DNA from 3 places in the Shewanella sp. ISS20 genome. Region 3 is predicted to be linked to each of the others. Evidence: predicted binding sites of a transcription regulator. Region 3 holds the regulator's gene; each other region holds the start of a gene.
What was found. Region 3 encodes LexA, which represses DNA repair genes until DNA is damaged. Its sites were predicted from a motif close to TACTGTATNNNNATACAGTA; they were not measured.

Region 1: a site for LexA is predicted at 5,934-5,953, ahead of AC1HDP_RS05850 (LexA family protein). Genes of this name have one in related genera too.
Region 2: a site for LexA is predicted at 6,606-6,625, ahead of AC1HDP_RS05165 (YebG family protein). Genes of this name have one in related genera too.

What each region holds. Positions count from the first base shown of each region.
Region 1 is NZ_JAWRZK010000001.1:1,273,571-1,284,716, forward strand. It holds gene AC1HDP_RS05820 (acetyl-CoA C-acetyltransferase) at 1-434, opposite strand, end outside; gene AC1HDP_RS05825 (SDR family oxidoreductase) at 447-1,187, opposite strand; gene AC1HDP_RS05830 (RecQ family ATP-dependent DNA helicase) at 1,626-3,584, opposite strand; gene AC1HDP_RS05835 (class I SAM-dependent DNA methyltransferase) at 3,751-4,509, opposite strand; gene AC1HDP_RS05840 (GFA family protein) at 4,720-5,109, opposite strand; gene AC1HDP_RS05845 (DUF3192 domain-containing protein) at 5,244-5,615, opposite strand; gene AC1HDP_RS05850 (LexA family protein) at 5,962-6,366, shown strand; gene AC1HDP_RS05855 (Y-family DNA polymerase) at 6,354-7,610, shown strand; gene gltS (sodium/glutamate symporter) at 7,893-9,119, opposite strand; gene AC1HDP_RS05865 (hypothetical protein) at 9,716-10,324, opposite strand; gene AC1HDP_RS05870 (VOC family protein) at 10,518-10,898, opposite strand; gene AC1HDP_RS05875 (AAA family ATPase) at 10,974-11,146, opposite strand, start outside.
Region 2 is NZ_JAWRZK010000001.1:1,131,512-1,142,657, forward strand. It holds gene AC1HDP_RS05140 (DUF2835 family protein) at 1-164, opposite strand, end outside; gene pepN (aminopeptidase N) at 191-2,743, opposite strand; gene prc (carboxy terminal-processing peptidase) at 2,812-4,860, opposite strand; gene proQ (RNA chaperone ProQ) at 4,886-5,515, opposite strand; gene AC1HDP_RS05160 (GAF domain-containing protein) at 5,787-6,254, opposite strand; gene AC1HDP_RS05165 (YebG family protein) at 6,296-6,595, opposite strand; gene AC1HDP_RS05170 (paraquat-inducible protein A) at 6,820-7,419, shown strand; gene AC1HDP_RS05175 (paraquat-inducible protein A) at 7,412-8,053, shown strand; gene AC1HDP_RS05180 (PqiB family protein) at 8,022-10,679, shown strand; partial or broken gene AC1HDP_RS05185 (transposase domain-containing protein) at 10,722-11,146, opposite strand, start outside.
Region 3 is NZ_JAWRZK010000001.1:3,085,512-3,096,657, forward strand. It holds gene AC1HDP_RS14055 (hypothetical protein) at 1-351, opposite strand, end outside; gene AC1HDP_RS14060 (SURF1 family protein) at 348-1,103, opposite strand; gene AC1HDP_RS14065 (DUF2909 domain-containing protein) at 1,102-1,329, shown strand; gene AC1HDP_RS14070 (cytochrome c oxidase subunit 3) at 1,336-2,214, opposite strand; gene AC1HDP_RS14075 (cytochrome c oxidase assembly protein) at 2,211-2,765, opposite strand; gene ctaD (cytochrome c oxidase subunit I) at 2,758-4,362, opposite strand; partial or broken gene coxB (cytochrome c oxidase subunit II) at 4,446-5,516, opposite strand; gene AC1HDP_RS14090 (SulA-like leucine-rich domain-containing protein) at 6,027-6,512, opposite strand; gene lexA (transcriptional repressor LexA) at 6,509-7,129, opposite strand; gene plsB (glycerol-3-phosphate 1-O-acyltransferase PlsB) at 7,288-9,705, shown strand; gene mtr (tryptophan permease) at 9,780-11,030, shown strand; gene potE (putrescine-ornithine antiporter) at 11,099-11,146, opposite strand, start outside.

The DNA.
Region 1 (11,146 bases), 1.8 Mb from region 3:
ATCAATAAATCTTTAACGGTTAAGTTGCCCATCTTTTGGCCTTGACGCAGACTTGCTGGCGCGGCAAATGGGATTTGCGACATAGCTTCAGCGCCCGCGGCAACAACGACATCGGCATCACCACTGCGAATATGACTAGATGCATCCATAATGGTTTTCATGCCACTACCGCACACCATGTTAAGACTGTAGGCAGGCACTGACTGTGGAATACCGGCATCAAGAGATGCTTGACGACCTGGTCCCATGCCTTGATCGGCGCCCATCACATTGCCCAAGATCACTTCTTGCACGCTAGTAGGGGCGATATTTTGACTTGCCAGCGCGCCGCGAATAGCGCCGCCCGCCAGTTTAGCTAACGACACATTGGCCAAGCGGCCACCAAAAGATCCTATGGCGGTGCGTTTTGCTGCAACGATATAAACTTTACTCATGCGACTAACTCCTTATTGCATGTACTGGCCGCCGTTCACCGACAAGGTTTCACCTGTGATATAGCCAGCTTCATCGCTGGCCAGAAATGCCACGCAAGCAGCAACTTCTTCAGGTTTAGCTAAACGCTTTAACGGGATTTGGGCAGTAATGCTATCAAGGACATCAGGACGCAGCGCGGTCACCATTGGCGTGCCAGTATAACCTGGGGCAACCACGTTGACTGTCACGCCAAAACGGGCAGCTTCTAACGCCAAAGACTTAGTAAAACCTATCATGCCCGCTTTTGCCGCGGCGTAATTGGTTTGACCATATTGGCCTTTGACCCCATTAATGGAGGAAATATTGATAATGCGACCATTACCTTTTTCGCACATAGCGGCAAACAATGGGTGGGTCACATAGAACAAGCTATTGAGGTTAGTATCCATTACTTCCTGCCACTGCTCGACAGTCATTTTGGCAAATACTTTATCGCGGGTGATGCCAGCATTATTGACTAACAAATCTATCGTGCCTTCTTGCTGCATAACTTGTACCAAACGCTCTGAACACATGCGTGGGTCGTTAACATTCAGCTCCAACAATTGCACTTGATTGTCAGTAAATCCATGCTCTCTATGCCATTGTTGCGCTGATTCACGGTTACCAACCTGGTAGGTCGCAATCACTTTGTAATTTTGTGCTACCAATTTCAATGTAATGGCAGTACCAATTCCACCTTTTGCGCCTGTGACCAATGCAAGCTTACTCATGCTAACTCTCCTTTTAGCTAATTCGATGCAGATACTCTGCTGATGATTCGAACTTTGGGATCCAATCCTAATGACACTCTTATATTTAAGCCATTTGAATATCTAGCTTAAAGAGTAATGTTATTTGTTATGCCGAAGCTTTCGTCTAGGCTGAGTTAACAAATAAACTGATTGTTATAGTGATATAAATAATAGGGATAATCACTCCAACTTTTGGATGATTTTTGGTCAACTTACAGGAATGATAATTCTCAAAAAAAACAGTAAGGACAGTACCTGCTGTAATAAATACAACCGGTCGTTAAGATAAGGATGTTGGAGGTAGGATTTGGCCACTAGCCAAATCCTAAGTTTACGACCGGAAATAGATAACTAGAGGCTGATGGTTCGAGGGTTATGACCCGACGTTTATAAATTGAGATTTATGGCTGTGATTTATCAATGAAGCCAAGCGCTGAGCATAGCTCTAATGTCGGCAAACGGATAAGCGCCATATCGGCCAAAGCCAGGCATTTTACTGGCCTTTAATTGGCTCGTCAGTGGCGTGGCTATTCCACATAAAAATCGTGCTCTCGCCCCTGTAGTAAGCGCCGTGTTGGCAAGTTGCGCCGCTAACACTAATGGCTGACAATCGCGCTCGATATCACTTAGCACTAACGGGGCTAATGGCGCAGGTGACGGCAACTGCGCTATCTCGCCGCGGCAAACTGAGCAATGACCGCAGTGCTGCGGCGCTTTAGCATCCGCAAAATAATGCGCTAAACGCTGACTTAAACAGCGACTCGTTGCAAACAAATCCAGCATGGCATGCACTCGTTTAATTTCAGCCATTTCTTTAGTAATAAACAATTGATGCAATTGCTGCGCTAAGTGCTCAACCTCACTTCCTTGGCAGCGAGCAAGTTGGTGCACCTGATACACTTCGGTCATCTGCTTACTTTCAAGCATTATCCAACCCTTGTCGGCAAAGTAATCAAGAGCGGTCACAGCGCGCGAGCGGACTGATTGGTTGATTTGCCATAAGGCATCAAAATCGACCGTATGCCAAGTGCGTGATTTTGGCGAAGCGCTGAACAAGGCTTCAACAAAGGCGCGGCGCTCACCGCTAAAATTGCTCATAATCGCCTCAACCGAGATTAAGGTCTTAAAGCGGTAATCAGCGAAATAACTGTATTTAGGCTCGATGACGCCTTGCAACTCTAAATACACTAACAAGGTTTTCAGCGGTAATTGTCTGACGTTAGTATCACGCGATAAGCGCGTCATCATCACTTCCCACTGCCCTTGCGCCCCTTGCTCGGCAATCTCTTTAATGACTGCGCTAATGGCCTCGACATCTGGGGTGTCACCATAGATAAAGTTTTCTAGCACATTGAGCCCTTGGCGATTAGCGAGCACTAAACAACGCGACAATTGACCATCGCGCCCAGCGCGGCCAATTTCTTGACTGTAATTCTCAATGGATTTTGGCAAGTCATAATGGATAACTGCGCGGATATCGGCCTTATCCACTCCCATACCAAAAGCGATAGTCGCCACTATGCAATCAAGCCGACCTTGCATAAAGCGGCTTTGAATATCTTGTCTAATGCCGCTGTCCATGCCGGCATGATAAGCGCTGGCATTCACTCCCGCTTGAATTAGCGCCTTAGCCACAGTTTCAGCGGTTTGCTGCAAGGTGACGTAAACAATGCTGGCCTGTGTTGGCGCTTGTTGAAGCAGCTGTTGTAATTGCTGTAATTTATCGCTCTCATGACAAGGCAACACGGTTAAATCAAGATTTGGACGATAGAATCCGGTGATCACTATGTCTGACGGCGCTATGTTAAATTTAGCGCTCATGTCCTTAATCACAGGTTCGGTGGCGGTGGCGGTTAGCAGTAATACTTGCGCGATATTAAGTTGTTGGCAGTACAAAGGCAGCTTTAAATAATCAGGGCGAAAATTATGGCCCCACTCAGAAATACAGTGAGCTTCATCCACCACCAGCAAAGACACGGGCACGGTTCCAATAAACTGACGAAACCGCTCGTTTTTAAGGCGCTCCACCGAGATCATTAAAATCTTAATGTCCCCTTGTTTGACCGCCCGCATAATATCGCGTGACTCATCATAACTTTGTGATGAGTCAATCGAAGCCGCTGCTATACCTTTCGCTTTAAGAAAATCGAGTTGGTCTCTCATCAAGGCTAACAGCGGCGAAATAACCAAAGTAAGATGTGGTAATTCCAGCGCTGGCAATTGATAGCATAAGGATTTACCCGAGCCGGTCGGAAAAATGGCGGCGCTTGAACGCCCGGCTAACAAGGTTTCAATCACTTGCTGCTGACCGTGACGCAAACTCGTAAAACCAAAGACGCGTTGCAGTGTCGCTAAATAATTAGGAGGGGTATTCATTATGGATCCAAAATGCCGGCGCAGTATTAAATCAAGAGTTTACACGCCTTAAGCCAAGTAGGCACAAGTTTGACTATGTTATCCGTTATGCCGCGGCTAAAAGCCGCCCATAAAAAAGCCCGCCGATGGGCGAGCTCTCAACCGTTAAGCTTTATTTTTGTAGTCGTTATTTTTTGGTACACACAAACACGGCATTTCCAGACTCGCCATCCCAAGGGATGATGCAATCGAAATCATGCTCAAATATCTGCACCTCAAAATAAGGTTCAAGTAACTCACTCAGCTCACCAAAGGTAGTTGCCACCATAGGATGCTGATCTTGCCAAGTTTCACTGATGCTGGTTTCAGTGGTGATTAATGGCGTGCGGCTAATTTTAAGGTGCAACGCTTGAGCATCACCCATGCCACTGTATTGCCAGCTAGACTCAAATTCAAACTGATGCTGCTCAAAATCTGTGTGATGACGAATAAATAAGTTATTGTTTATTTTATCTTTATCAACGGAGTTAAAACAAAATACCCCACCATCATTGAGCGATGCATGCACTTTTTGAATACAGGCTAATAGTCGCTCGGTATTGCCGCTGTAATGAATGGAATATAGAAAACAGGTGATCAAATCTTGTGAGTGCTCAACGGTAAAGTTTGTCATGTCTTGCACACTGAACTGCGCTTCGGGGCAACGCGCCATGGCCAAGTCAATCATAGGCTGATTAATGTCTAAGCCACTGGATTGATATCCAAAATCAATAAAATGACGGATATGCGGCCCGGTGCCACACGCCAAATCTAAGTGCTGTTTACCTTGATTACCAAATAATTGATGCAAGCGGACAATGCTATTACTTTGCGCGTGATAATTGATATCACAACACATTAAATCGTAATAACCGGATAAATCTGTATAAAGCGCATTGGTGGACATCATGACGAAATAGAGTGCTCAAGCCTCACTAGGGGCGCGCATCATATATCAGTTTACCTAGAACTAAAAATAGATTCGCAAGACCAAGAATAAAGCCTAAGGGCCTCGCCGCATTAAGGCCGGCGGATATGGCTAATACGGGTTATCGCCCTCTAACGGCCTTTTCTCACCATGGTGTTGATCCGCTGACTAACGCTTTTTGCCAGAACACTAATGATCGTGCTGCGGCGCGCCGTCACAGATTTGATAATAATCGCCCTTCTCGGCCACAAAAATATGCTTACCGATAGTGATATGGGTTTTATCTTCGATAGCCCCCAAAGCCACGCCTATCCACTGATGTTTTTGAGTGTCTAGTGGGTCAAAAAACAAACTTGAGCCACAATGGCGGCAAAAGCCGCGCCGCACCTTAACTGACGATTGAAACCATTGCAGATGCTCAAGGCCGGTAATAGTCAAGGCACTGCGCGCCACTTCAGTGCTCGCCAATACATGACCCGTCCATTGCCGACATTGACGACAATGGCAAATATCGGCAGCCCCTAATTCGCCCTCAATACTAAAATGCACTTGTCCACATAAACACCGACCTTGATACATATTGCCTCACTTATTGGTTAACCTTGGTGTCCCGCCCTGCCTGCTATGACTATCACTACTCGCTAGGCAAGCCTTACGCGTCAGCATAATGGAATGAGTGAAGTGACTTACCATTTGCTGAGTGACCACAGATATTAAAGCTTAGCGGTTGTCACCTGGCTATAGGCCGTATTACCCCAACCAATAAGGCTGCCATTATTAAACACTAACGGCGTGCATTCATCTAAGGTAGTTTTACCATCATCATGGCGCCTTTGGGTTCGATAAAATAACACTTCCACTTGCGCCGCACCGTCAGGATAGGCTTCACTAAAATCAGGTGAGCCTAACATTTGTTTCACCACATCAAGTTTCATTCCCACGCCTAAATTAGCCACATGCTGCCGATTCAACTTTTCTTGTTTTTGCCAACCTGTGTCTTCATCACTACCGACGTTGATGACACAAGCACTTAAACTCACACTCAAGAGAGCAACTAAGACTAGTGGTGATTTTTGATGATTCATTATTGATATCCTTGAATAAATGGTTAATCGCAATAAAGAGAACATCAAATAGCAAATCTAATGCCAAAACTTAAATTACTGATTTTATATGGAATTGTTAAGTAAGCCCCCAATTGCCAGCCTTTAGATATTCACTACTTGGTGCTTTTAGTTACTTTGTGGTGAATAGCACAAAACCGCATTATCCGCGCAGTTCATTTTTAAAATCAGCAATAAATTCAATTAATCGTGCTTATATTTATGATGACAATAACCTTGACCTTCATCCTTAAGCCTCGGGATTATCGCTTGCTATCTCTCTGTAAACTGCTAGCATAATACTGTATATAAAAACAGTTTCTCTATTATGAAAATCATTCCTATCTTTGCTCGCGCTGGCATTACTGGCTTTGAAAGCCCAGCCGAAGAATACCGCCAACTAGGGCTTAAGCTCGATGAGTTACTCATTCAACATCCAAGTGCCACCTTTTTAGGCGTAGCCGCAGGTCACTCGATGGAAGGTTTTGGCATTTTCGACCGGGATATTTTAATTGTCGATCGCCACGTTAATGCCCAACACGGCGACATCATTGTTGCCAATTTTAACGGTGAATTTGTGTGTAAACAGCTAGATAAACAGCGGCGCATGTTGTTATCAGCGAATCTCGAATGTCAGCCCATGGAAATTCATCAGCACGATCAGTTTTCCATTGAAGGCGTGGTCACCCGTTCTATTCGTTGCCATCGGCCCTGCAAGCTATGTACGGACTAATTGATGCCAATGCGTTTTATTGCAGCGCTGAGCAAGTTTTTAATCCCGCATGGCGCAATAAGCCCATCATAGTGCTATCAAATAATGATGGTTGTGTGGTCGCGGCCAATCGCGCGGCGCTGAATGTGGGCATTAAAAAATTTGTGCCCTACTTTGAAGTGCGGGAATTGTGCCAAAAACAAGGTGTGATTGCCCTATCGTCCAACTACGAACTCTATAGCGATTTATCGAGCAAAATGATGCAAGTCATAGGCCGTTTCGCCCCTGAGCAATTCGTATACTCTATTGATGAATCCTTTGTATCTTTTAAGCGCAGTTACCCCGCCATTCCTTGCTTAACGACTCACGCCCAGCAAATTAGACGCACTGTCTGGAAGGAATGCCGCCTGCCCGTGTGCGTGGGTATAGCCCCAACGCTGACCTTAGCTAAAGTTGCCAATCATGCCGCGAAAAAACTTGAAGGCTATCACGGGGTATGCGTGCTTGATAATGACCACCAACGACGGCAGATATTAACACAAATGGCGGCAGCCGATGTTTGGGGCATTGGTCGTCGTATCAGCAAACGCTTGGCATTAATGAATATCCACACAGCCTATCAACTGGCCAATATGCCCGCAGGTCTCGCCAAAAAGCAATTCAGCGTTGAAATCGAACGCACTGTGCGTGAGCTCAACGGCGAGGAGTGCAAACAATTTGCGACTGCCAGAGCCGATAAGCAGCAAATTTTTTCAACGCGTAGTATGGGTAAGCGCATCACAGCACTTGAGCCATTAAGGCAAGCCTTATGTAAACACACAGCCATAGCGGCTGCCAAAGCTAGGCGTCAAGGTTCGCTATGTAAGGTCATGACTATTTTTGCGGCGAACTCTCCTTTTGATGATAAGCCCGTGAGTCTACACAGTACGATTCGCTTTACCTGTCCAACTCACTGCAGTGTCGAAATGACCCAAGCCGTGTTTAAAGCCGCCATTGAGCTTTTTCAGCCAGGCGTGCGTTATTACAAAATTGGCGTAGGTTTACTGGATTTGATTGATGAGCATCAAGTGCAATTAGATTTATTTAACCCACCTAAACACAACCCAGCCCTAATGCAGGTATTGGATGGCCTTAATGGTCGATATGGCGCTGATACCTTATTTGTCGCCGCCCAAGGGATTAACCCTAAATGGGGAATGCGCAGGCAATTACTCAGCCCGCAGTACACCACCCGCTGGCAGGATATTCCAGTCATCAGCTGTTAATCAGTTAACTCTCTATAACTACGCCTAACCGTCGTTATCACTTCGCCCCCTTTAATTAGCGCAGTGTTACTCGCCATATTCACGAGCTACAAGCCATAGTCGCAAGCGACACGCCCTGAAAAGCCCCCTCACGCATAATAGCAACCGCAAGACCCATTGCAGCAACACGCGTTTAATGAGCGCCAGCACAGCTTTAGCTTAGGCAGCATTGACATACGCCATACTGCAAATGCCCTAAAACAAAACAGGGGCCTAAGCCCCTGCATTTATCTAGTCTTGCGCTTATCCCAAGAAGGATAAATAAGCTTGCAATATGATGAGATTGACTATGTCAATGAAAAACGCGCCGACAATAGGCACCACCATAAAGGCTTGGGGTGATGGGCCATAGCGATTAACGATTGACCCCATGTTCATTACCGCCGTAGGCGTTGCCCCTAAACCAAAACCACAATGACCACCAGCAATCACAGCCGCATCATAATTACGTCCCATCACTTTAAAGGTGACGAAGTAAGTAAATATGCCAATGAAAGCTGATTGCGCCGCCAAGATAATCAAAAATGGCACGGCTAAATCAAAAATGTTCCATAACTTTAGGCTCATCAAGGCCATGGCTAAGAACAATGACAAGGACACAGTCCCTAAAATATCAATCGTTTCAGTATCTATGGTTTTGAGCTTAGTAACCTCAAACAGGTTAGTGATAATCACACCCATAAATAACGCATAAACAAAGTCAGGGATCATTAACCAGCCAATGTTAAAGCTAGCGACCCACTGCTCCATGTACTTAGCGCCATTAATACAAATCAATAGAATGAACAGCACTTCGATGACTTTTCTCGCCGTTACCTTATCTTCTTCGTACTCGTTATAAGTCACTACTTCAGGATGCTTAGTACGAGTGCGTTCAGCGCTACCGTATTCAGATTCTAATTGATGCTTATCAATCAAGCGCTGCGCCACTGGGCTACCGATAATGCCACCTATGATTAAACCAAAGGTAGCTGATGCCATAGCGATTTCTAAGGTGTTATGCAGTCCATACACTTCTTCTAAGGTTTTAGCCCACGCAGCACCCGTGCCGTGGCCACCCGATAAGGTAATTGAACCAGCAATTAAGCCCATTAAGGGGTCAAGACCTAAGGCGGTGGCTAAAGACACACCTATGCCGTTTTGGATAATGATCAATAATGACGCTACGCCTAAAAACAAAAATACTTTGGCGCCGCCTTTGAGTAACTGAGTGTAATTAGCCGACAAACCGACTGTAGCAAAAAACATCAGCATAAAAGTCTTTTGTAATGGCAAATCGAAGCTTAAGTCTATGCCATTAAAATGAAGGGCTGTAATGATACAAGCCACAACTAATCCGCCCACTATGGGCTCAGGGATATTAAATTTCTTGAGAAAAGGTAATTTGACTTTAATCAGGTGCCCAATAAACAGCACACTGATGGCAATCATAAATGATTCAAGCGCACCAATAGAAAAAACATGGCTCATAGTTCCTCTCTTTTTTATGTGTTTGTACTAGCTCATCCTCCTTGACGATCTAATAACGACGACATCCATATTCACAATTCACTTACACTTTGGGTTAAACCAGCCCGTTGGCCTCTCGCATCCTGCAACACTTCAGCTGAAACTAAAGAGGCACTTATGCAAACAGAATGTCAGCGCAATGACAATTAATCTCAGCAAAAATCAGGCGCTCGTCACAACCCAAGAAAATAAACATGTCAAACAGACCAATAAAATAGTAGTCAAGCATAAAAATGAATACTTTGGATTGAGTATTATGAAGAAATAACAATCACTTAATTGTAGGATATTTAAACAATATGATGTACTGCAATAGAAAGACAGCTAAGACAAATATGAATAAAACTCAAAATAGATAACATAAACAATACAGTTGCGGTGAGTGGTTGTAATTAAATAATGATGCCTTTAATGGTCGCCAACCAACCACCACCCATAGGTATAACTTTTAGGGTATTTCAGCGCTCATTCACGGCCCAAATAGTCGCCAGCAATGCCATCATGCCATGTCACCTCAGGCCTTCACCACTTGGCTAACTCCACGCCTAATTAGACGCCTATCTCGCTCCTTCACTATATAAGTGGGAGTACTGTTTACAGTGGCAATTGAACAGATATTGACGCAGCAACTGCGCATGGTCACCTGCAGAGTGAATTTTAAGCACATTGACGCCACCAATATCAGTTCGAACTGATTCGACGGGTAAATCAAGGCGTGAGCCTGATGGCAATAACAGATGAATAAAGCGCGAATGACACACATCATAGCTATCACTAGCATGTAAGGTGCGGACAGCTAAACCTGTACTAGATAGAGATAACACTTCAAGGGGCATAAAATTGCGCTCGCTATACGCAACCAATTCACCGGCTTGGGTCAAGCGCCAACTGCGTTCAACACCCTGAACGTCAATCACTTCAGGAACACCTAAACGCGGTTTAAATTGGCCTAACTCGTCGGTATCTAACTGTAATGGAAACCACAGTTTATAAGGACCAATTTCAGCCAGTAACGTGAGGGAAGCTTGCGCAAATACCGCCGATATCCCTTTAGGAATGTCCGCCAAAATCATAGGAATGGAGGTCGATTTACTATCATCATCGATAGCAAACAACTCACTAAAACATGCAAGTTCTTCGTTAGAAAAACTATGGTTAACTGTCACAACCGTCTCCGCTCGCCATTAAAAATATCGAGATTAAGCTAGCATAGGAATCTGTAACATTCAATTAACCATGGTATTGAAAAATAAACAGTAACAACGCCCGTTGCCAACACTAAAACGGACGCGTTACGGCTTAGGATTAAGTGACCACCTAACACTCAAGGGTTAAGATCAAACTCAAATCAAAATGACATTAGCCTTGACGATATAAGGCACATAATTTATTGCCATCGGGATCGCGTAAATACGCTAGGCATAAAGGTCCAAACGGGGTTTCACGCATTCCAGGAGGCTCTTCACAAGAAGTACCACCATTAGCAACACCTGCTGCGTGCCACGCATGCACCGCCTCAACCGAGGTTGCACTAAAACCTATGGTACTGCCATTGCCATGACACGCCTTGTCACCATTAATTGGCTTAGTGATAGCAAATACCCCATTGTCATTACGATACACGCAGCGGCCTTTATCATCGATATGACCTGCGCCATAACCTAAGGTCGCAAACACGGCATCGTAAAACTTTTTCGAAAGCTTGATATCGTTAGCCCCCAACATAATATGACTGAACATAACATCTCCTTGTGTATCGTTGATCAGGGGGTAAATAGCAATGAAGGCTTAGCTTACTCGCGATGAGCAAACCATTCATTCATCGGCTTGAAATTGGCGCGCCATACGCTCAATGTCTGCCAAGCTTACACCATGGCGATTACGCTCGGCACACATTTGTTGATGAGCTTTATCCATGGGATTGCCGATTAACACAGTGCGCACTTGATAACCTAAGGCGCGAGCCGCAGTATCATAAGCCATATATT
Region 2 (11,146 bases), 2.0 Mb from region 3:
TCAAAGTTGCCTTTAAGGCCAGAAGCCGTTACAAAGCGCCTAAAATGCCGAGGATGAATCCATAGTACCTGTCCTTGATAACTACGAACTTCAATTCTATCTATATCGCCGCGATAGAAAGGTAAATACTCAGCATAGTTAAATTGCATACTGAAACGAAACAAGCGCTCATCCATTAGCTATTACTCAGTTAAGAGGCTAACGTCCGAGAAATTTTCTCGAACAAATCACGGGATAGATCAGGCAATTGTGATAATTGCACTAAACAGGCCTTAATGCTTTGCTGCCTTTCATCATCGAAACGTGAGAACTGAATTAACGGTGTGATCATGCGCGCCGCCGTCTGTGGATTAATTTTATCAAGTACCGCTAGTTGCTCAGTCAAAAACTGATAACCGCTGCCATCGGCAGCATGAAAGTGTTCAGTGTTAGCAGCGGCAAAAGCCCCTATTAATGAACGCACGCGATTAGGGTTATTAATGCTAAATGCTGGATGCTTAAGCAAAGCGCGTAACTCAGTTACCACTGTCGTAGCTGGGTTAGTGGCTTGCAGCATAAACCACTTATCCATCACTAACGGTGTCGATAACCATTTATGTTCAAAGTCAGCCATTAACTCATGGCGACACTCAAGCGCACCAAGATTTGCCGCCGTTAACGCGCCTAATGCATCTGTCATTGAACTGGCTTGTTGGTATTGGGTCAATACGCATGCATCCGCTTGTTCGCTAAATTGCGCCAAATTTACTAGACAGGCATTTTTTAACGCTCGCATCGCTGCAGTACTGCCAAAACTTGCGGCACGCCAGCATGCCAATAACTCATCTTCTAAAGCTAAAATAAGCTGTTCTAACACATAAAAACGAGCAGCAATTAAATGCTCTAAATTCACCTTATTCACTTGTTCTATTAAGACGTTAAGTGATGGAAAACTTAAGATTTCAGCCAATAGTGCGGGATCTAGTGTGTCATCTAAAATAAGACCTCTAAAGGCATCACACACTTGTGATGCCAAATTCATGCTCTCACCTCTTTCAAGGCAAGCCACGTTTTCCCAAATGGTGCGGCTTAACATAGTCACTGACGCATCCCAGCGCGCCACTTGACTACTTGCATGGCGCATTAAATGCGCCAGTTGGCTATTGGTATACTGATAATCAAGACGTACAGGCGCCGATAAATCTTGCAGTAATGAAGCCACAGGTAAGGATTTTATGCCTGAAAACACGAAGGTTTGCTGAGATTGTTTCACATCTAATACTTGATTGACTAACGATTGACCCGCGCCATCAAGTAATTCCAGAGAAAATGGGATATGCAGTATTTCAGCATTAGGCTGATTAGGAATCGATTGTTTGATAGTCAAACGATATTCCTGTTGCTTAGCATCAAACTCATCGGTGACTTGCAGTAATGGCGTACCCGCTTGACGATACCAGGCACTAAATTGGCCTAAATCAATGTTCGAGGCATCACTCATAGCCGCGACAAAATCATCGCAAGTTACTGCTTGGCCATCATGGCGCTTAAAATATAAGGCCATTCCGGCTTGGAAATTCGCTTCACCTAACAAGGTGTGCATCATGCGAATAACTTCAGCACCTTTATTATAAACAGTGACTGTGTAGAAGTTATTCATTTCAATCACAGACTCTGGGCGAATAGGGTGCGACATTGGGCCTGCATCTTCTGCAAATTGCTGGTTTTTGATAACGCGGATGGCCTGAATACGATTAACCGGACGACTGCCAACATCTGAGCTAAATTCTTGATCCCTAAATACAGTTAAGCCTTCTTTTAGGCTTAATTGGAACCAATCACGACAAGTGACACGGTTACCCGTCCAATTATGGAAGTATTCGTGTCCAACTACCGACTCAATTCCGTGATAATCAGCATCGGTCGCAGAACTTTCATCGGCCAACACATACTTGGTATTGAAAATATTGAGGCCCTTGTTTTCCATCGCGCCCATGTTGAAAAAATCAACGGCAACTATCATGTAAATATCAAGGTCATACTCTAGATTAAAGCGACTCTCATCCCAAGCCATCGACTTTTTAAGGGATGCCATCGCATGATGGGCCTTATTTAAATTACCTTTATCAACAAACACCTGCAATGCAACATTGCGACCAGATTGAGTAATAAAGTTATCAGTCAATTGATCGAAATCGCCCGCAACTAAAGCAAACAAATAACTCGGTTTAGGAAATGGGTCTTGCCATTTAGCAAAGTGACGGTCTGTCCCCACTAAGCCTTTTTCGAGTAAGTTACCGTTACTGAGCAAGAAAGGTAAGCTTAATGCCGCCTCAATGCGGACATTGTAAGTAGCTAGGACATCTGGGCGGTCAAGGAAATAAGTAATACGTCTAAAACCTTCGGCTTCACACTGAGTGCAATAAGCGCCATCGGATAAATACAAACCTTCAAGGCTAGAGTTGCTACCGGGATCGAGCTTGGTCACCACACATAAGCTAAATTGGGCTAAGTTGGTACTAATTCGCAATTGGTTTTTGTCTTGCTGATAGGCAATGGCGTCACCGTTACAAGTCACTTCAATGAGGCTTAACCCCTCGCCCTCTAACACTAATTCACTAGCCTGAGGATTCAATCGAGTGATCTCACTCGTTGCTGTAACTAAGGTATTGGCGCCATCAAGCTTAATATCTAACTCAAGATGAGAAATGGTGAAATCAGGTGATTGATAATCTTTGAGGTATTTTGCTTGTACTTGAGACATAAGTATCCCTATTAACTTTTAAACCATAAAAAAACGCGCCTTTAGCGCGTTTTTGACTGTAAAAATATTTATTTGCTCGCCTGCTTAGTTAAGCTCTCGGCATCAACCATGTCTAAGGTAATAAAGACGGTTTCATCAAGGAATGGATCGGGTAATTCTGCCGCATCCTCTTTGTCATCGTCCATGCTAGCTAAAGGTGCTAGCCCTTGTAACTTGCGGCGAGCATTGGTTCTATCTAAGCTTTTTTGCTCGTCTTTTTCACGGGAAGCAATTCGCTCACTCTCCACTAAAGATACAGTTTTTTCATTGTGATGCAATTTAAAGTCAGCAATGTCCGCATAGATATAGGCAAACTCAGGATCTTTGGCAATTCGTTGTTGATGCTTAACATCTAACGCTGTCACCAATGTTGGTGGCACTAAATCCACACTTGAATATTGTGCGACCGGCACACTATCCCAAGGCAAGGCATTATCTTCTTCCGCTTCACCAAACTCACCGGGTTCTAACGCAGAAGGGAACGCAATGTTTGGGGTTACGCCCTTAAGCTGAGTACTACCGCCATTAATGCGATAAAATTTAGCTATGGTGTACTGCACATGACCCACTGGCTTTTCATACAAATCGTAAATTCGGCCTAGGCTCTTATGCTGCTGCACTGTGCCTTTACCAAAAGTGGATTCGCCCACAATTAAAGCGCGGCCATAATCTTGTAACGCGGCAGCAAAAATCTCAGAAGCAGAGGCACTATAGCGATCAACCATGACTGTCAGTGGACCATCATAATAGGTCTTACCATCGGTATCTTGGTTAGGTGTGACTTGACCACTGGCATCACGGATTTGAACCACAGGGCCCATATCAATAAATAACCCAGTCAGTAAGGTTGCTTCGGTTAATGCTCCGCCGCCATTACCACGCAAATCTATGATGATACCTTCGACTTTGTCTGCCGTTAATTTTTGCAGTTCTTTGGCAACATCTTGCGATAAATTCATGTAAAAGCCAGGAATAGCAATGACACCAATTTTACGATTAGCATAAGCGCCATCTTTCGGCACGATGACTTCAGACGATGCGGCTCTATCTTCTAATCGCACCTTGTCACGAACTAAGGTAATTTCATAGGTCTTTGCATTTGAGCCGCCTTTTTGCGGCAGGATTTGTAACTTAACTTTTGAGCCCTTAGGACCTTTAATTAGTTCAACTACATCATCTAAACGCCAGCCAATAACATCAACTATTTCTTCACCTTCTTGGCCAACACCCACGATTTTATCTTCTGGCGCTAACTTAGCGCTGCTAGCCGCAGGGCCACCCGCGACTAATGACTTAATCACAGTATAATCATCAGTCATTTGTAACACGGCGCCAATACCTTCAAGGCTTAAGTTCATTTCCATTTGGAAACGCTCTGCGTTGCGAGGTGATAAATAGCTAGTATGAGGTTCTACAGCACGTGAAAAAGCATTCATTAACCCTTGGAAGACATCTTCACTTTGAGTTTGTGATAAACGTTTGATGGCATTGTTGTAACGCTTCGACAGAATGTCGACGATTTCAGGCCAATTCTTGCCAGTGAGCTTAAGATTGAGCGCGTCATATTTAACGCGTTGACGCCATTGCTCATCTAACTCTGCTTGAGTTTTTGCCCAAGGCGCATCTTCACGATCGTAAAGATAAGTATCACCCGCAACATCAAATTTCATTTCAGTGTCGAGTAATGATAAGGCATACACAAAACGCTCATAACGACGTTGCTGTGTGATTGAGTACATGTTGAATGCAGGGGCCAAATCACCCGACATTAACATATCATCGAATTGTTGCGCGTAAGGACTAAACTTGTCCACATCGCTTTGTAGCAACACATTTTGACCGAAGTCGAGTTGCTTTAAGTAACGGTTAAAGATTTGCTCAGAAAAAGCATTATCCAGTTGAAAACGGTGATAATGAGAGCGACTGTAAAGATCCGTAACTCGTTTACTCGCCACTTTATGTTGTGGCTCTTGCTGGAGCTCGGGTAACTCGCTGACTTGAATTACTGGGGGAATAGCCCAAGCCGAAAAACCAATTAACGCAGTGGCTATCGACACGGCTAGTGACATTTTTCGCATCAACAAGTTACTCCTTAGCTATAGGTTACAGCGAGACGTGCTCAGAACGAACCTTAATGGTCATTCCTGAATCCAGCTGAACTTGTACATCCTGTTTATTAATGTCGATGATAACACCTGCAACAGGGACCATTCCTAATTTGACATTAACGCGTTGTTTTGGCTTTAATTCGCTTAACTGGGCTGGTACGAATGGCTTTTCAACCTTCACTGGACGCTCAGTTTTTGGCTTGCTAACAACAGGCTTAACTGTTTTAGGGCGAGGCTTACGCGCAGGCTTAGCTTCTTCCTTTTTAGCTTTAGCTTGAGCTAAACGCTTTTCTTTAGCACGATCTTGGCTTTCTTTTAAAGTGGCTTGAGCATGATCAATATGCTCTTGCTCTAACTCACCACAAGCATTGCCATCTAAATCGACACGCACCGCACCTAACTTGATTGCTTTCAGGTAACGCCAGCTACTAGTATAGCGTCTTAGAGCCGCCCTTAACTGTGTTTTACTGACTTTAGAATCATCAGCCAACCTTTCTGCCAAATCTTGAAACAATCCGATTTTTAGAGGCTTAGCTTCACCCTCGGCGATAAAGCACAAAGGAAATGTTTCATATAAATACGCCAAAATGGCATTGGTGTCGGTCAACTTATCTGTTGATTCCATCATTACTTCCACGATTTTATTAAGGACCCCAAATTCGCATAACGCGACTGGGTTGTTCATCTTATGTTAGGCTAAAAGCCAAACGCCATACATTCAATATCAATTACTTGAACTCAAGTTAACCCATAAAAGCGGCAAGACTCAAGCCCAAATGATTCATTGAGCGGCAACAAACTAAAACTTTCAATTTTTACCGCTACTGCTGCTGCCTATTATAAAGCGGATGCCAGCGAAAGCGACCCTGTTTTACATCAAAGCGGTCATAGATTCATCAAATAGGCGAAATATTCAGATGTTGCTCCAAAGTTTCGACTAATAATGTCAACCCTAGCTGATCAAGCTCACTAAATCGCTCAAACTCAGGGCTATCAATATCAAGTACCGCAAAAACTTGTTGTTGATAATGAATTGGCAGCACAATTTCGGCATTACTGGCGCTATCGCAGCTAATATGCCCACTAAACTCATGTACATTGGCTACCCGTTGCACACTATCAAATGCTGCAGCTGTGCCGCATACACCTTTGCCCCAAGGAACACGGGTACAAGCGACTTTACCTTGAAATGGACCTAATACTAATTCATCCCCTTGGCGCAGATAGAAACCCACCCAGTTAATTCCAGGCAGTGACTCATTTAACAAGGCCGACATATTGGCCAAGCAGGCAATAACATCGGGCTCGCCATCCAATATCGCTGTGAGCTGACGATTTAACTGGTTATAACAAATCGATTCCATAGTACGCCTTGTAAATATGTAACGAGTTATGTACTTAACTCTTATGAATTAGACTCAGCAACCACCTTCGCCGTTTTAGCTTTAGTTTTAGGTGTTACCTTAGTTTCTACCGGATTAATGCCCTTGAGTATGCCATTGACCTCATCCTTATTGGTAGCCAAGTAGAAGGATAATTTTTCAGTCACTTCTTCGCTTAAACCAAGCTCTGCCTTGTCGATAAAGCGATTGAGCAGCTCAGTGATATCCAGCATCTTATCAAAAGCATCGGCTTCTTTTTTCGATGTGAATGTCATCTTCTCTACCCCTTCTCTTACCACGACAAATTGCGTAATCACCGCCATGAAACAACCTCACTGTTTATTTATACAGTCATTAGCTTCTCATAGTGATGATTATGATTCAATCATCTGCCGAATTTTTTTAACCCAAATGGCCAAAATCCTGACATAATTCACCACTTAACTGTGTTGTTATCTCAGGAAATGAAGTATTTAAGCCTATGGATAAGCCTGAATCTGCGAACCACCACCGAAGCCGTCATTACATACGGCGTCACTCTGATGCCATGGTGTTATGTGGTTCATGTGATTTAGCCGTGCAAAAGCGAGCGCTGCCTTCGGGAGTGAGAGCTTTATGCCCGCGGTGTCACACAGCGCTGTACCATACCCCTTACTGCTCGATTAATGGCATGCTTGCCCTATGCTTGACGGCGATTATTCTGTTTGCTCCTGCTAATATACTGCCAGTATTAGATTTACAGTTTTTAGGATCTTATCGTACTACGACTGTTATCGAAGGCGCTCTTGCTGTCGCTTCCCAAGGATTTCCTATTGTAGGCTTGGCCGTATTAGTGGCCGCAGTGGTCGGCCCTGGCTTATTAATTTTATCGATTTTATTGCAAATCCTTATTGTCAAATTCGCCCTTAATACCCGTATTGGTAAATGGTTACTTAAATGCTTATTGCAGCAGCAAAGCTTACTATCGCAATTAAGCATGTTAGAAATTTATGTTATCAGCTTTTTAGTGACTGCATTTCAATTGTCTGATTTTGCTGACATTCATTTCGATTTAGGCACCTTTTGTTTTACCATGTTGTTTCTTTCAGTATTATTTTTGATGCGTGAATATGATCTTGAGCATATGTGGAGTTATCTCGATGAGTAAACAGCTCCAAGGCCAAGATATTGAACTGTGCTTATGCCCTGTGTGTAAGAAAAGTAATCGTATTAGCAATGGTAATTGCCAGCGCTGTGGTGCTGAACTTAGTTTTAGGCGCTATTCAAGCCTGCAACAAAGCTGGGCCTTGTTGATTACTGCGGCCATTTTATTAGTGCCGGCCAATATCTACCCTATTACCATAGTGACTAATCAGGGACGTATAGCCTACGACACCATTTTTACTGGCATTCGTCATTTAGTACATCAAGATTTATGGCCAATTGCCATCATAGTTTTCACAGCCAGTATTGCGGTTCCTTGGCTCAAGATTATTGGTCTTGCTATTTACCTGAGCGCCATCACTTTTAGATTACCGTTACCTAAAACATTATTGATGAAAGGATTTCATATTATTGAATGGATAGGTCGATGGTCGATGCTAGACCTTTTTGTTATTTCACTTACCGTTGCCTTGGTCAATATGGGACAACTACTGGATGCGCAACCTGGCCCTGCGGCGACTGCGTTTGCATTAGTTATTTTGCTAACCCAACTTTCTGCCAAGGTTTTAGACACGCGTTTACTCTGGGATCGACTGGATATACACAATGAAGCAAGTGCAACCACCGAAAATAGTTAAAAAGAAGCTGTTCTCTCCCATTTGGTTATTGCCATTAGTGGCCTTAGCGCTAGCCACTTGGCTTGGCGTACAAAGCATACGTCAATCTGGGATTGAAATTCAGGTGCATTTCCCGAACGCGACTGGCATAGATGTCGGTAAAACTTTAGTTCGTTATGAAGGTCTAACTGTCGGCAAAGTAACTGATATCGCCATAGATAAAAACCTGCAAGGCGTTGAAGTAAAGATATTAATGGATTCACGATCAGAAGCATTTTTAACTGAACATACCGATTTTTGGTTAGTGACCCCTAAAGCTTCTATTACCGGCATCGAAGGTTTAGACACCTTATTTTCGGGCAACTACATTGCCATCCTTCCAGGAAAAGGCAAAGCCAGCACTGAATTTACCGCGGTGGCCGAAGCGCCGCCGATATTACCAGGTAAAGAAGGCAAAATTATCCACTTAGTGGCCGATAAATTAGGATCCCTTGATGTGGGTTCTTCAGTGTTTTATCGCCAAATTCCTGTGGGCAGCGTGGTTAACTACCGCTTAGTCGACGCTGAGAAAATAGCATTTACCATTTTTGTCAAAGAAAAATATGCAGACCTTGTAAGAACCGACTCACGTTTTTGGAATGTCTCAGGTATTAGTGTTGATGCATCACTCACAGGACTTAAGGTGCAAAGTGAAAGCATTGCCGCAATCTTAGCGGGAGGCATTAGTTTCAGCACTGGTGAATTAGATGAAGTTTCAGACAAACAGACCTTTACGCTTTATCCTAATGAAGATAAGGCCCGTGGCGGTCAAGAGTTTACCTTAGATATAGCCCAAGCAGATCAAGTACATAACGGCACAATTATTCAATATTTAGGACTGGCTGTTGGTGATATCACAGGGCGTGAGTTAGTTAAAGATGGCATTAAATTGCACGCCCGCATTTTTACTGATTATCAGCACCTATTAGGGCCAGACAGTCAATTTTATTTAGCGGGCGCCGAAGTATCACTCTCAGGGATTAAACATGCATCACGTTTGCTTACTGGCGATAATATTATATTAATTCCAAGCAGTGGCAGCGTAGCTCAATCTGAACATCAAAAAAATCCGGCCAAGCACAACACGCAGCTACATTTTCCCTTATTGGCCAATGCGCCAGAGCTTGCTCAAGATAAGCAGTTTGAATTAGCTGCTACCAGTCCGTCCAATCTTAATATTAACATTGGCGCGCCGCTGCAATATAAAAACTTCACTATCGGTGCTGTCACGGGCGTAGAGCTCAGTCGCGACTTTAGTCAAGTTAATTACCGCGTACAAGTGCAAGCGCAATATCAAGCATTGTTTACTCAAGCGAGTTACTTAGTGCCGCGGCCATTAGTGGCTGTGACTGCCTCACTTAGTGGTATTCAAGTTGATACCGGCGATATGAGTAACGCACTGACTGGCGCGTTAGAATTGGTGTCAGTCAAGGCTAAGCCTTTAGCCTCTGGCGCCCATATCAAGCTATATCCGAGTGTTGCCGTGGCCGAAAAAGCTAAGCAAAGCGCGCAGCAAACAAGCGTAAAATTAATCGCCACCAATGCCGCAGGCCTAAGCGCTGGTAGTAAAGTCTTCTATAAAAAAATGACCATAGGTGAGGTTACTGCGGTGACGTGGCAAGCGGATGATTCATTTACTATTAACCTTGGCATAGATAAGCAGTTTAGTGATCTTATCGATGAGCGCAGTGTATTTTGGCAAAATAGCGCCATTGCGGTGGCGGCTAATTTACAAGGCATAAATGTCGATGTAGCACCATTAAGCGGGTTAGTCGAAGGCAGCCTTTCCTTAGGCCGCCTCAAGCAACCTAGACTCAATAAAGTATTAACTCTTTATCAAAATCAAGATTTAGCGTTAGCGCAAGCAGAGTTAATCGCTATCACCTTCCCTGCCGATGTGCGCTTAAAAGCTGGTGCGGAGGTGCGCTATCAAGGTTATCGGATTGGCGCAGTCGACCAAGTGAATTTAAGCCAAGACTTACAAACCATTGAGGCAAGTGTTTATCTTGATGGTAAATATGCAAAACAATTTAAAAGCCACAATAGCCAATATGTCATAGTGGATGCGCAAATTTCACTGCGTGGCATTAAAGCGCCAGAAACCTTAATTACTGGCGCTTATATCAGCGTGACCCTAGGTAACGATGCTAAGCTCAGCCAGCATTTTAAAGGTAAAATACAAGGCCAAATTTATGGCAATACCCCAGAAGATTCACTTAGGCTGACCTTAGTGCGTAATCATCTCGGTTCCATTAACCAAGGCACCGGTATTTTTTATCGCGGTGTTGCTGTCGGCAAAGTGGCAGGATTTGAACTGGCCAATAATGGTCAAAGCGTCAATATCTTTATTGAAATCAATGAAGCCTATCGCTCCATGGTTAATCGCAGTAGTCGCTTTTATGACATATCAGGTTTTAACATGGATGTTGGCTTGTTTTCAGGGGCACAAATTGCCACATCATCCCTTGAATCGCTCATTGCTGGCGGCATAGCATTGGCGACTGAACAATCGACCCAAACCCAAAATCAACTGCAATCCGGTGATAGTTTACCTTTGTACGATAAAGCCGAGCCACAATGGTCAAGCTGGCAACCTAGCCAACACTAAGCCATTATCGAAAATAAAAGCCTGCAATTTGCATAATGCCGTTCACTTAGTGTGAACGGCAATTTTCTTAGGCTTAATGGGATACTTGTTTTTACTCATTTTTAACGCACATGGATAGGCTCTATCCCGTTTCCCATCGAGCTTGAACTGCATCGCATTACGCACTATGTCCAAGACATCTCTCGGAACATTCCCTGGCGTTTGAGATGGCAGCTGAGTTAATTTTAAAATGATATAACTCGACGCATCTCTAAAGCTTAATTGGTTCGGATGTAACGACGGTAAGCTTTTAGCCATCAACACCATCTTGTACCTGATGAGGTTATAGGCCAACAGTACCCCCCACAATTCTTGGATAACCAGCTCTAGCAATTGACTGCGTAACGTAAAGCGACTCTCCAGCAGGTGTTGCTTCATCTCCCGATAGCCCACTGCTATCTCCCATCGATGGGCATATAAATCCGCTA
Region 3 (11,146 bases):
ATCAAAAGGTTCAAGTGCCTTAAGATCGCTGCCGCGCTGCAGTAGTACTAGCGGGCGGACTCTATCTTGATCTGGACCTAAAGCTGTATGTGCTTGCTTGAGGATGTAAAGTCGCTGCTGACAACGGCTATCGCATTCGTTTGGCAGTAAATACACTATCTGCCAACGTCCTTGATAATTATTGAGCATCTTAAGTTCAGTTAAATTTGGACTCGGTGAAATCAGCTGACCTTGGTTAGTGGCGCCTTCTTTGTAAAGATGCAAGCTTAAGAATAATTTCGCCAGCAACACGGGGATGACAAACACTAGCGAAATTAACAATAAGGTGCGTTTATTATTAGTTGTAGTCATGCTTCATCCTTATGTTGTTTTAAGTGCTTAAAGCTTAAGGCTAATACTAGACCTGCAAATACCAGTGCCATCACAAACCACTGCAAGGCGTAGCCAAAATGCTTGGCAACTGACATGGGCGGTGATTGCCATACTCGCGGCCACTGAGGTTGTGAGAGCTCTGTAGGTAACAACACCACAGGTAATAACGGTAAAGATAAGTATTGAGCTAAGGCGGCAAGATTCAGATTTTGAATGCGAATAACCTGATTGTTATGGCTATCTAATAAGGATTCGGGGGCTAGTGCCTGACTTAAGCGATTGGTTTGTTTGTAATAGAGGCGCCCAACCAAAGCTGGCGCTGAATTAATGCGTGTTAACGGCGGAATGTTATTGCGATCAGGGCTTGCGGCCACAAAACCTAATTCAATTAATAGGGCGTGAGTAAGCTGCGGCTGTTGCTGCACTTGAAAGATGCGATATCCGACTTGCCCTTGCAGAATTTGATTATCTAAAACAATGAGTGGCGCCTTGCTATCCGTCGTTGCAAGCTGAGCTTGATGACCGTGCAACTCGGCAGCGCTCAGTGTTAATTCATCCCAATTAAGAGGCTCGCGAGAGTGTTTAATGTCTTGCTGTTGCTGCCAAGCTTGTTTGTCATAGCCTTTGTGTAATTGCCACAGGCCTAACTTGACCAGCAGAATAAATATGCCCACAGTAAATATCAGCACTAAGAACACGTTACCCTGATATCGCAGCGAGGAATGGCTCATGACGCTCCTATTGGCCTTCAAAATAGCTTTAGTTTGCCTGTTAGTTATTATCATTATTAATTTAGGCAGAGCCATGTTCCTTATGGTGCGCCACGGGCAAGGCGAGGAGACTCAATCTATGAGTCATTACCTCGGCCGTCGCCTGATATGGTCGGCCATAGTCGTGTTATTGTTTTTAGTCGCGCTGGGATTTGGCTTAATAACGCCAAATCCCAGACCTTACTAAGTCCCTTTATAAAATATAAATAAACACGAATAGGCATAGCCAAACCATATCGACAAAGTGCCAATACCAACTTCCTGCTTGGAAGGCAAAATGTCGATTAGTGGTAAAATGACCACTGAAAATCCGCGCCAATAACACACTTAAAAACACTAAACCTAAGAACACATGGGTGCCATGAAAGCCCGTGAGTAAGAAAAAGGTATTGCCATAAATCCCAGCATCTAAGGTGAGATTTAAATCTGTATAGGCATGGTAATACTCATAGATTTGACCACTGATAAAAAACAAACCGAGAATAATAGTTAAGCCTAACCAGAGCTTTAAAGCGGTGCGCTTACCGCGCTCAAGATTGATATGAGCCCAATGTAAGGTAATGGAAGAGGTGAGTAGCAAGATGGTGTTGACTAACGGGACGCCATGCCAAGGCATAGCCTGAGTGGTCTTACCGTCAGGGGTGATAAGTAGTGGCCAAGTATCCACAAAATTGGGCCACAGCACAGTATGTGTCATAGCATTATTGCTTTCGCCAGCAAGCCAAGGGACAGCAATGTTTCGGGCATAAAATAAGGCGCCAAAAAAGGCGGCAAAGAACATCACTTCAGAGAAAATAAACCAACTCATGCCTTGGCGAAACGATCTATCCATTTGCGGTGAATATAAGCCCGACATAGATTCTCGAATGACATTTCTAAACCATCCCACCAACATAAATAAAATCACTGCAACGCCACTCAGCAGTAAGTAACCGCCGCCATTGCCACCCTTGGCATATTGTTGCACTGTCGTGCCGGCACCTATCGCGATTAAAAATAAGCCGATAGCCCCAATAATTGGCCAGGGGCTTTGAGTGGGAACATAGTACTTTTGGTAATTCTGCGTGCTCATTGCGACACTCCTTTAGGGCTACCGCTGGCGGAATCTGTGATATCAAACAGGGTATAAGCTAGCGTCAAGGTATTGATTGAGTCAGGTAAGTCTTTATCCACGAAGAAAACCAAGCCAAGTTCGGCACTGCTATGGCCTTCTAGGGGTTGTTGGTTAAAGCAGAAACATTCGGTTTTATTGAAATATGCGGCTCCTTGACCAGGAGAAACCGAAGGTATGGCTTGGCCAACGATATGCTGGCCAGATAAATTTTTAGCATTAAAGTGAGTGCGGACTAACTCACCGGTTCTTACCTGCATGCGTTTAACTTCAGGGGCAAACTCCCAAGGCAAACTCGCTGGAACTTGCGCGATAAATTCAACATTTACTAAGCGCCCTGGGGCGTCAGTGTTTGCTGAATATATTTGCGCGCTATTGCGAGGTTTGCCATTAATGCCTAATTGTTCACACAACACATCGTACAAGGGCACTAAGGCAAAGCCGAAAGCAAACATGGCAATTGCCCCAGAAACTAACCCTATGATCAGGCGGTTATTGCGTGGCTTATCCATGGCGCACCACAGGCTCGATGGCTGGTGGCGTGGTAAAGGAGTGATAGGGCGCAGGGCTTGGTAATGTCCACTCTAAACCTTCTGCGCCTTCCCAAGGTTTGGCGGGGGCGGGCGCTCCACTACGAATGCATTTAATCACTAACACTAAGAAAATCAGTTGGGATAAGCCAAAAGCAAAGCCGCCGATGGAAACGATTTGGTTAATGTCAGCAAATTGCAATGCATAGTCGGGAATGCGCCTTGGCATGCCAGCAAGCCCCAAGAAATGCATAGGGAAGAATAAGACGTTAACTGAAATTACTGAGCTCCAAAAATGCCAGCGGGCTAAGCGCTCGCTATACATGCGGCCAGTCCATTTGGGTAGCCAATAATAAGCGGCGGCCATGATGGAGAATATCGCGCCAGTGACTAGCACATAGTGAAAGTGCGCCACTACGAAATAGGTGTCATGGTATTGAAAGTCCGCAGGGGTAATGGCCAGCATTAATCCTGATAATCCGCCTATGGTAAATAATATGATAAAGGCGATGGCAAACAGCATAGGCGCTTCAAAACTTAATGCGCCGCGCCACATAGTTGCTACCCAATTAAAGACTTTTACCCCTGTGGGCACGGCAATCAGCATAGTGCAGTACATAAAGAACAGCTCGGCAAAGACGGGCATGCCGGTAGTGAACATATGATGCGCCCACACTAAGAAGGATAAGATGGCAATGCTGGATGTGGCGTAAACCATAGAGGCATAACCAAATAAAGGCTTACGGCTAAAGGTGGGAACTATGGCGGAAATGATGCCAAAGGATGGCAAAATCATAATGTAAACTTCGGGGTGACCAAAGAACCAAAAGATATGCTGGAACATCACAGGATCGCCGCCGCCCGCTGCATCAAAGAAGCTAGTGCCAAAGAACTTATCGGTTAGCACCATAGTGACCACCCCTGCCAGTACTGGCATCACGGCAATCAATAAGAAAGCAGTAATTAACCAAGTCCATACAAAGAGTGGCAGCTTCATCCATGTCATACCTGGGGCGCGTAAGTTAACTATGGTGACTATGACGTTAATCGCTCCCATGATGGAGCTTATCCCCATAATATGAATGGAGAATACGAATAATGCGGTGGAGTCTGGGCTATAGGTGGTTGATAGCGGCGCGTAGAAAGTCCAGCCAAAATTAGGGCCGCCACCTTCCATAAACAGTGAACTTAATAAGATTAAGAAGGCAAAAGGTAAAATCCAAAAGCTCCAGTTATTCATGCGTGGCAGCGCCATATCAGGCGCCCCTATCATCATGGGGATCATCCAGTTAGCTAAGCCGATAAAGGCTGGCATCACAGCGCCAAACACCATGATGAGTCCGTGAACTGTGGTCATCTGGTTAAAAAAGTTAGGTTCAACTAATTGTAAACCGGGTTGAAATAACTCGGCGCGGATCACCATGGCCATGGCGCCGCCGATTAAAAACATCATAAAACTGAACCACAAATACAAGGTGCCAATATCCTTGTGGTTGGTGGTCAGAACCCAGCGCATTAATCCTTTGGGTGGACCTTCGTGGTGATGATCATGAGAATGTTCATTATTATGACTGTCCATTGCTCCGGCGCCCGCGTACTGCAGTTCTTCGCGGATAGGTGTATGTTTTTCAGTTGTCATCACATATCCCCTTATTGGTTCAGTTTGCTAACGTCGGCAGCTTGAATTGCTTCACCGGAATTATTGCCCCAAGCATTGCGCTCAAAGGTAACCACTGCGGCAATTTCTTGTGCGCTAAGCTGTTTGGAAAAGGCTTGCATGGCGGTTCCTGCCTTACCATGCAATACGATATTGATATGATTTGTGACAGGCCCCTTGATGATGGGGCTGCCAATTAGGCTTGGGAATACACCTGGCAAGCCGGCGCCATTGGGTTGATGGCAAGCGGCGCAGCGACTGACATAAATTTGCTCCCCTTGCGTCATCAATTCGGCCATGGTTAAGGTTTGGCTTAATTGCGCTTTGGCTTGCTCTGATGCTTGGGCTTTTAATGCTTGCTGCGCAATCATCCATTGATCAAAAGCTTCTGGCTCCATGACTTCCACCACAATCGGCATAAATCCATGATCTTTACCGCATAATTCTGCGCATTGGCCGCGATAAATACCTACCTTGTCAGCACGTGTCCAAGCTTCATTAATAAAGCCGGGGTTGGCATCTTTTTTTACCGCAAAGGCAGGTACCCACCAAGAGTGAATAACATCTTCAGAGGTCACCAGAAACCGCACTTTACGGTGGGCAGGGATCACAAGCGGCTTATCAACTTCGAGTAAATAGTTTTTATCTTTGGGCGCTAAATTATCGATTTGATCTCTTGGGGTCGAAAGGATGCTGTAAAAGCCAACATCTTGATCAAAATATTGGTAATGCCATTTCCACTGTGAGCCAGTCACTTTTACAGTGAGTTCGGCATCACTAGTATCTTCCATTGCAATCAAGGTGGTAGTAGCTGGAATAGCCATTAAAATCAGAATGATAAAAGGGATTATCGTCCAGGCGATTTCAACTTTAGTGCTTTCATGAAATTGGGCTGGGCTGGCACCCTTGGATTTGCGGTGATAGATGATGGCGTAAAGCATGATGCCAAAAACTATGAGCCCTATGGCGCAGCAAATGTAGAGAATGGTCATATGTAGGTCATAGACCTTGCCGCTAATGGCTGACACCCCTTGGGTCATATTTAACGGCATACTTGTGGCTGGAAAAATCGGCATGAGTATACATGCCAAAAGAAAATGTATTGGTTTCAAGAGACATCTCCCCGATTAATTGCCTAAGCAATTACAAAGAAGAGGTACACAGTAAAGTCTAGGTGCTATGTAAACTCTTCGGTTCCCACAACAGCAAACGATGACGGCAAGTGTTTTGAGGCTAGCACCAAGGTATTCTTGATGATGCTGCCCGATATTGGACACTAATCGTTAATCAGATAAATCCATTATTCATTAAAGTTAGCAGCAACTTAATTTTCCATACCATAGATATATAGCTGAAAAGTCATAAATTTAGAAATCAATAAAGATTGAAAGTATAGGGCGTGGCTTGCTGACTGAAATGAATGCTGGTGGCGATGATGAGTAATAGCTAAGACATGCCTGCAGAATTTAATCTGCAGCACTATGTTGGGCTGAACTTGGTTTGCATTTAAATTTTGAGCTTAGGCTGCGAGCCTAGATTTTGAATTAGTGAATTTCGAGCTTAGATTTTTAGATTATGTTTAGGTGCTAATGCATGGCACGCAGTAAGGTCTGCGGGGCTTTAAATGCGAGCTCGTCACCAAGCGTTAGGTTTACATGTTCAAAAATAAAGCCAATCGCCCGAGCATTGCGTTCAACTAATTGCATGCGGCGCTGATCGCGTTGATCTAACATAGAAACCCAAGTTAATACGGCGCTGCAGGTACCATTGGTAAGGGCAATTTCACTCGCCCATAAGGCTTCAACTTCATCTTTGGCTTTTACGAGTAAAACTCTATCTAAGCGAACCCCAGCCGCGGCCAACATGGTTTTATAACCTATGTTGGGCGGATTAATTAAGACTATCCATTGGCCTTGGTGACTGAGACGCACCAGTTGTGGGGCAATTTTTTCAAGCTCAATTCGCCCTTGGCCTTGGGTTGGTAAGCTTTCTATCATGGTTTGATGAACGCGCCGAGTATTAGCGCACCATAATCCGGGGTGACCTGATGTGGTTGATGTTTTGGTGGTCATAGCCAACCACCATTACGAATAATGCCTACGGCTAAGCCTTCTATGGTCAGTTCTTGATAGCTAGGATCAACAACTATCGGGGAGTATTCATCATTTTCAGGGTGTAGATAAATTATTCTCCCTTTCTTTTCAAAGCGCTTAACTGTGACGTCATCATCAACTCGAGCCACCACAATTTGGCCATTGCGAGCTTCTTGCATTTTATGCACGGCTAGCAAATCACCTTCGAGAATGCCGATGTTCTTCATGCTATCGCCGCGAACTTTTAATAAGAAGTCGGCGGCAGGATGGAACATAGTGGCATCAACTTGAAAATAACTTTCGACATGTTGCTGGGCAAGAATAGGCTCGCCCGCAGCAACTTGGCCAATGAGTGGCAGACCAGTCTCAATTTCTACCACTTCTTCGGGCGGCAGACGAATACCGCGAGAAGTACCAGGCATGATTTCAATACACCCTTTTTTTGCCAGCGCTTTTAAATGCTCTTCGGCGGCATTGGCACTGCGAAACCCTAACTGAGTCGCAATTTCTGCACGAGTTGGCGGCATACCAGTTTCGCTGATATTGCGTTTAATCAGTTCTAAAATCTCTGCTTGGCGGGGTGTTAAAGGTCTCATGTTGGTTCCTGTCTTTCTATACAGTTACTGTTAGTATATACAGTATTTGTGCTGGCGCAAGTATTCGCCAAGGTTTGTTTTAAGTAGAGATTCGCTATCAAGTAGCCTGTTCTGGTATTCTATAGGACTATTAACGTGACCTGAATTGCATAATAACAATGGCCAAACAAGACTCTTTCGTAATGACAGTGTTGCGCTGGTTTCAGCGCAAGCTAGTGCACACAATCGTTGTGCCAACAGATCCCTTTGCCGATCTAAATCTTGATCCTAAAAAACCGCTCATTTATGTAATGAAAACTGAATCTTTCAGCGATATGGCCGCCTTGAGCGATGTCACCGATAAGTTTGGTTTACCTAGCCCTTACGATGAGTTGGAATGCCACGGCAAAGCACTGCCGCGAGTTGTGTGCTTAAATCGCGCTAAACCTATGTTTGGCAATCGGCCATCAAGTGATGCCTTCTTAAGTGAATTTAAAACTCTGCTGCAAATGCACAGAGCTAATCCTGATTTGGAAATTCAACTTGTACCTGTGAGTCTGTTTTGGGGACGGACACCAGGTAAAGAAGATGACACTATGAAGGCCGCGGTGTTAGAGCGCGAAGATCCTAATTGGCTGCGCAAATTTTTTATGATCTTATTCTTAGGTCGCCATAATTTTGTGCAATTCTCTAATGCTGTGTCGCTGCGCTATATGGCTGACGAGCATGGCACGGATCAGCAGATTGCCCATAAACTTGCGCGCGTTGCTAGGGTTCACTTTAGCCGTCAGCGCAAAGTGATGACAGGGCCGTCGCTGCCAAGTCGTCAGAATTTATTTCATGCCCTCATTAATTCCGAAGCAGTGCAGAAGGCGATTGATGAGGAAGTTCAATCCAAAAAAATTACTCATGCCGAAGCTAAGGCTAAGGCTGTTGAATATATTGATGAAATCGCGGCGGATTATTCTGATAGCTTGGTAAGAATTGCCGAACGCATGCTGACATGGCTTTGGAATAAGCTCTACAAGGGCATCAATATTAAGGGCGCGGAACATGTGCGCCAGTTGCACCATGATGGCCATGAAATCGTGTATGTGCCTTGTCATCGCAGTCACATGGACTATTTGCTGCTGTCTTACATTTTATATTTCCAAGGTATGGTGCCACCGCATATTGCTGCGGGTATCAATCTTAATTTCTGGCCGGCGGGGCCTTTGTTTAGACGTGGCGGCGCCTTCTTTATTCGTCGCAGTTTTAACGGCAACAAATTATATACCGCAGTCTTTCGTGAATATTTAGACCAACTGTTCACTAAAGGCTATTCAGTTGAATACTTTACTGAAGGTGGTCGCTCGCGTACTGGGCGCTTGCTAACCCCTAAAACCGGCATGTTAGCCATGACGTTAAATTCAGTGCTGCGCGGCATTGAGCGTCCTATCACTTTAGTGCCTGTGTATTTAGGTTATGACCATGTGATGGAAGTCGCGACCTATCACAAAGAGTTAAGTGGCAAAAAGAAGCAAAAAGAGTCGCTATGGCAAGTATTTGGTGCCATCCGTAAATTAGGTAACTTTGGTCAAGGTTATGTGAATTTTGGCGAGCCTATTACCATTCAAAGCTACCTGAATGAGCATGTAGCTGATTGGCGTGAGCAAATGAGCACCAATCCGCAGGCTAAGCCAAGCTGGTTAACCCCTGTGGTCAATGGCTTAGCTAATAAGGTGATGACTCATATTAACGATGCTGCTGCAGTGAGCTCAGTGACTTTAACTAGTATGGTGTTATTGGCGTCTGAGCAAAATGCGCTCGAGCGCAGCCAGCTGTGCCGTCAATTAGACTTGTACTTGCATCTGTTAAAAGAAGTTCCATATACCAGTTATGCCTCAGTGGTTGAAGGCAATGGTGAGTCTCTGGTCGAACAAGGTTTAGAGTTGAAAAAGTTAGTGTCTGAGCAAGATGCTTTAGGCTCGATTATCTCGATTGAAGCTTCGCAGTTGCTGGCCATGTCTTATTACCGCAATAACATCTTACATTTGTTGATTTTACCATCTTTGATTGCCTGTATTTTGACTCAGCATGAAGTGGTCGATCGAAACAAGATAAAGCAGATGTGTCATGGTTTCTATCCGTTATTACAAGCTGAATTGTTTATGGATATTGCTGATCTGGATGGCTATATCGATAGCGTGCTGGATTTATTTATCCAAGAAGGCTTAGTGACAGAAGATCAAGTATTAGAAATTAATGCCAGTAAGATTGATCAGTTGCTCTTGTTAGCCGCCGTGGTAGATGAGTCTATGCAGCGGTATGCCATGTTATTCAATTTATTAGTGGCTAAGCCTCATATTGAGCGCGCTGCGCTTGAAAATGAAGGTCATCAATTGGCGCAGCATTTAGGTCATATCCATGGTATTACTGCGCCTGAGTTTTACGATAAGAAATTGTATGGTTGTTTAAGCTTAAAGTTAAAGGATTTAGGCTATTTGAGTGAATCAGCGCATAGTGCTGAGATTATTCGAATTCGTGATTACGCCAACGGATTGCTGCGGGCCAATATTCGTCAAACCATCATTCAGAGTGTGGCTAAGGCCCACTAAGAATTTGCCAATCTACTAGCCTGCTTGAGCAGGCTTTTTTATGCGTATTTACGCTCATTTTTTTGGAGAAGTACATGGCTAATCATATGAATGCCGAGCCAGCAGGAAAATCGTTACTGGGGGGCGCCATGATTATTGCGGGGACCACAGTTGGGGCTGGGATGTTCTCATTGCCCGTAGTAAGTGCCGGTATGTGGTTTAGCTATAGCGTAGTGATGTTAATTGTCATTTGGCTGATCATGCTGCTTTCAGGACTCTTATTATTAGAAACCAATCTGCATTTTAAGCCTGGCGTTAGCTTTGATACCTTAACGCGCGATACCTTAGGGCAGTTCTGGCGGATAGTGACTGGGCTATCGATTGCCTTTGTACTTTATATCTTAACTTATGCTTATATCAGTGGCGGTGGGTCGATAGTTAATCATAGCTTGCAAAGCATGGGGATTAACCTACCTCAACCCGTTGCTGGACTAGTATTTGTGGCGATATTAGCGGGTATAGTGCTTATTAGTACTAAGGCGGTCGATCGTATTACCACCATTATGTTAGGTGGTATGGTGATTACCTTTTTCTTGGCTGCAGGTAATTTACTGATTGAAGTTGAGCCTAGCCGCTTATTTGATCCACAGGGTGAAGCTAGCTTTGCCCCTTATTTGTGGGCCGCACTGCCTTTTGGTCTAGCGAGCTTTGGCTATCACGGTAATGTACCAAGCTTGGTAAAGTATTATGGCAATAATCATAAAATAATCATTAAAGCCATATTCTTAGGTACCTTCCTTGCCTTGGTTATCTACCTGTGTTGGTTAGTGGCTACGATGGGTAATATAGGTCGAATTGAATTTATTAGTATTATCAAGGAAGGCGGAAATATCGGCGTATTAGTGGCTGCCTTAGATAAAGTGATGAATAGCGAATGGCTAACTAGTATGTTGACCTTATTTGCTAATCTAGCGGTGGCATCATCCTTCTTAGGGGTTACCTTAGGTTTGTTTGATTATTTGGCTGATTTGTTTAATTTTGATGATAGTTACTCTGGTCGCACTAAAACCGCCTGCGTGACTTTTATTCCACCGACCTTGCTGGGTTTGCTGTTCCCTAACGGCTTTCTAGTGGCAATCGGCTTTGCGGCTTTAGCTGCTTGTATTTGGGCGGTAATAGTACCAGCGTTAATGGCCTACCAAGTTCGTAAGCTGCATCCTGACTATCAGGGGTTTAAAGTTGCTGGTGGCAATGTCACTATTTTTATTGTGATAGGCTTTGGCGTATTAACCGCTTGTTGCCATTTATTAGTGATGGCGTCTTGGTTGCCGCAATACGGTAGTTAATTTCTGTATTACACCAATAACCAATAAAAAAGCCCCAGGGATTTGGGGCTTTTTTGGTTTTAGGCTAACTAAGATCGCATGATATTCTCATGGGCATCTCGACCAGCAATAAAGCC